DNA from 2 places in the Priestia sp. YIM B13489 genome. Region 1 is predicted to be linked to the other one. Evidence: predicted binding sites of a transcription regulator. Region 1 holds the regulator's gene; the other holds the start of a gene.
The links. The regulator LexA, encoded in region 1, represses DNA repair genes until DNA is damaged. The targets are predictions, from matches to a motif close to CGAACATATGTTCG.
Positions count from the first base shown of each region.

Region 2: ACFX4W_RS19195 (YolD-like family protein) is a predicted target of LexA. The motif match lies at 1,338-1,351, and genes of this name have one in related genera.

Region 1 covers NZ_JBHZOQ010000036.1:419,931-422,138, forward strand. The annotation lists gene ACFX4W_RS04005 (YneB family resolvase-like protein) at 1-384, opposite strand, end outside; gene yneA (cell division suppressor protein YneA) at 438-767, opposite strand; gene lexA (transcriptional repressor LexA) at 914-1,531, shown strand; gene ACFX4W_RS04020 (magnesium transporter CorA family protein) at 1,744-2,208, shown strand, end outside.
Region 2 covers NZ_JBHZOQ010000053.1:2,628,247-2,630,454, reverse strand. The annotation lists gene ACFX4W_RS19205 (DeoR/GlpR family DNA-binding transcription regulator) at 1-309, opposite strand, end outside; gene ACFX4W_RS19200 (hypothetical protein) at 691-831, opposite strand; gene ACFX4W_RS19195 (YolD-like family protein) at 954-1,307, opposite strand; gene ACFX4W_RS19190 (YitT family protein) at 1,556-2,208, shown strand, end outside.

The DNA.
Region 1 (2,208 bases):
CTGATGCTCTTCCACTAAGCTAATAATATCTAACACCATTGAATCAGATTCTGAAAGCTGAAGCTGGCCTTGATGACTAATCGTATAGATGGTAGCATTTTCTTTATGAAAAGCATGAAGCAGCGCAATTCGAGCATTTCCTCTGCCTAATCGTGTTTCATCTTGAATAAGCAACACAGATATTTTTTCTTCTTTCATTGTATGAAGAACATCCAAAATACCCTCTCTGTCTACTTCATATCCGCTTGCTTTTTCCATTACGACTTTTTTTACGTCTAGATGGTGAAGAGCAGCAAGCTTTTTTAATTCTTCTTGCTGGCGCTGTAAAGATGTTTCTTGGGTTTTTTTATCCGTACTGACACGGCAATAAATAATGGCATCCACTTTTATCACGACCTTTTCGGCTTTTAACAATATTCAGGAACGGCCGTTACACACTACTGTTCAATTGCCACTTGATTATGTAACTCTTTTTTTAAAACAGGAATATATAATTTATCTCCAGGAGATAAAGACTGGGCAGTGTCTGAGTTTAAATCATTGACGTCTTCAACCCATTTGACAAATTCATTGGTGGTCAAATGATGGTGATTATGATACTTGTTGGACAATTCCCAAAGCGTATCTCCTTTTGTAATAGTAACCGTTGAATATTTGTCTAAATCTACTTTATCCGCTCCTAAAACCAGCGTCAATACATATGTAAGTGCAGCGATAACTGCAAAAAAAATAGCGTAATGTTTCATAGAATGTAAGAATTGTTGCATATTATGATCCCCCTGTCAGAATATATGTTCTTATTTTATTGAGAACATTTGTTTCTGTCAATGGAATTCTTCGAACTTATGTTTGTATATTGACACATCACGTGGTATAATTCACCTAAAGAATAGCTAAAATCGAGGTGAAAAATATGAAGCTATCAAAACGTCAACAAGACATACTAGATTTTATTAAGCATGAAGTAAAATTAAAAGGTTATCCGCCTTCTGTTCGTGAGATTGGGGAAGCGGTAGGATTAGCCTCTAGCTCCACTGTACACGGGCATTTAGCTCGTTTAGAAAGCAAAGGGTTAATTCGCAGAGATCCGACAAAACCAAGAGCAATCGAAGTTCTTCAACTAGACGAAGTAAACATCCCTAAAAGCAATGTCATTAATGTTCCTGTTATCGGTAAAGTAACAGCGGGTCTGCCTATAACAGCTGTTGAAAATGTGGAAGAATATTTCCCTCTTCCAGATAAATTCGTTTCTCCAGATGATCATGTATTTATGCTTGAAATTATGGGAGAAAGTATGATTGAAGCAGGTATTCTAGATGGCGATATGGTAATCGTACGTCAGCAGCAAACAGCTAATAATGGAGATATTGTGGTCGCTATGACCGAAGACAACGAAGCAACGGTAAAACGTTTCTTTAAAGAAGAAAATTTCGTTCGTTTACAGCCTGAAAATTCAACGATGGCGCCTATTATTCTTCGCCACGTAACGATTTTAGGAAAAGTAACTGGTGTATATCGCACGATTCACTAATCAGACACTGTATGTAAAACCAACTAATGATGATGTTAGTTGGTTTTTTTTACGTTTGTTTTCTAAAAAAATTGGCATATTATAAATGATACGTTGAATCATTGCAGGCAGGTAGAACGGTTTTTATAAAGCTTGTTTTACCTTTTACTTTCTACCTGCATTTCCTCGACTCTTACAAGGAAATACAACCGACCATAAGAAGGATGTAGTTTATGACCAATACACCAAGGAAAACAGAACCATTTCAAACCATTGTACCTACCAAAGCAATGAACATGTTTCTTTTTCCTTTTTCCTTTGACCGAAAAAATAAAGAGCAGCTTGTTCATGCGCTGAAAGCAAATTTGTTCGAGTTTTTCTCCATTCAAAACAAACATTTAGAAAAAGAATACTACGGAGAACAATATTACGTATCTCATGATAGCCTGGATCAATATTTTCTTCCTTACATTGAATGCATTCTATTCCCTGACTCGTGCGAAAAAGAAGGGTTGCTTCGATTTTCAAAAAAAATAGACCATGCCATTACGTTACACACTTCCTCCACCACCGTGTCTAGCAACGTGCTGTCTGTGGATGTTTTTTTATGTCCTTTTGAAATTGGCGTCATGACCATTCGCACTGAGATGAGCCATAATCATTACACCTATGATGATATTTTAGAGTTCATGAATCAT
Region 2 (2,208 bases), on a different contig from region 1:
TGTAGTTCCTGCATCTAAAAAAATACAGTCACCTTCATTTATAATGGAAGCCGCATACTCTGCAATGTTTCGTTTATCTTGAACATTTTTAGCAGATTTTTCGATAACGCTCAGTTCGATTCGTTTACTGCGAATAAGCGAAGCGCCACCATGAACACGTTTGAGCATTTGCTCTTCTTCTAGTTGACTTAAGTCTCTTCTAATGGTTGATTCCGAAGCGCCTGTAACTTCGATAAACTCTTGCACTTTTACAAGTTCTTTCTCTTTTAAAAGTTTTAAGATTAGTTGATGTCTTTCCGGCGTTAACATGTTCTAGCTCCTTTTTCAAAAAAGCGTTTTCATTTATTTCATGTACTTACTTTATCACGGTTTACATTCAAAATCAATCATAAAAAATCAAAAACATTCATTTTTTTAATTACAAAATAAAGTTTTTTGAATGAACAATTAGATTTGCATTTGGTTTAATAATAGTTCATACAAAAGGAAATATGCTGGTAATTCAAGAATTTGTCTACTTTTCTCATTATATGTAAAGGTTTTCTTCCACTTAATTAGTTATGACTGTTTTTGACTATTTCTTGACCGATTGAATTTTTCTGACTGAATCAGCCATAGCTTGTCCTGATTTCATAAAAGCCTACACACCAAAAAAGTTGTCCACCTTTTTGGACAACTCAAAGTGACCCATCATTTAAATAAAAACAGAAGCATATATAATATGGAAGCAAGGGCAGAAGAAATAGCTAAACTTGAGATAAAACGAACGAGTCTTTTTTTAATGAACTGCGTTAATTCGATTTCTCTTACTTGAGTTTTTTCATTTTGCATACAATAATCCCTTCTTTAATTAAAATTTCCTAGTAGCTAGAAGTTGCTACTCGCAGAATATGCTTTTATGTATTGTATGCATGCGTTAAAAAAAAGATACAAAACGAACAAAAAAGCTACTCTTAGCTAGAGTAGCTTTCATCTTTCCATACATCTGCTTCAATTACTGCATCTGCTCGAATCGAATATGTATAGCAAGGGCCTGTAACCATCAGCGTATTCGACTGCAGCGAGACTTTATCAATCGTCACTCGTTCATACCTTTGAATATGTCCTGCTTCATAGACGTGAAGCGTTACTGGATAATGCTCCGAGTAACTGTTCATAATGACATTTTCAATATGCTCAATCTTTTCTTTTTTTAACCCTAAAGGCTGCTTATGCGCATCGGGACTGTACATTTTCTTCATTTTCTCTAAATGCTCGGGCATTACTAACTTCGCATACTGTTTTAATTCATCTTGATACACGTTCATTCTCCCCCTTGACTCTTGCTTCTATTTTACCGAACGAACATTCTCATTGCAAAACTTTTTAATCAAAATAAAAGCAAACAATTCATTTTTTCATACTCCATAAAAACTGTCAAAAGATTTTATGTTAATAGCAGAAAATGATTTTAAAAAAAATAATAATATCCCATCTTTAATTCAGTCTCTAGAGTTGGTATAATACATTGTCATGACTGTGTTTTCGGAGCTTTTGATGATTGGAGGTAACGTTCATGATTAATAAAATAAAAGAAATTATCCTCATTATTCTAGGGAGCCTCATTTTCGCACTGGCCATTAATTACTTTGCTATTCCAAATGAATTAGCAGAAGGCGGCGTAACCGGTGTAACAATGATTACCTATTATGTATTAGGCTGGTCTCCGGGTATCACAAACTTTATATTAAACGGTTTGCTGGTACTGATCGGATACAAATTGCTTCATAAACGTGTGATTGTTTACACAATTATATGTATTATTTTCACTTCTCTATTCCTACATATAACTGAAGGACTGGGAAATCCTCTTGACGATACGCTACTGGGGGCTATTTTTGCTGGTATTTTAGCTGGTGTAGGACTCGGACTTGTGTTTAGAGGCGGCGGAACTTCCGGAGGCTCTGCAGTTATTGCCCGCTTAGCTAATCAATATCTAGACTGGAATATTAGCAAAACGATGCTGGCAATTGATTTATTAGTTGTAGCAAGCGCTTATTTTGTCATCGGTGGAGAAAAGACAATGTATACGGTTATTTCTCTTTACATCGGAACGAAGGTGCTTGATTATATTATTGAAGGACTCAACCCTCGCAAAGCAATCACTATTATTTCACACCGTTCAGTTGAAGTAGCCGAACAAGTCAATAAAAAGATGCAGCGCGGCGT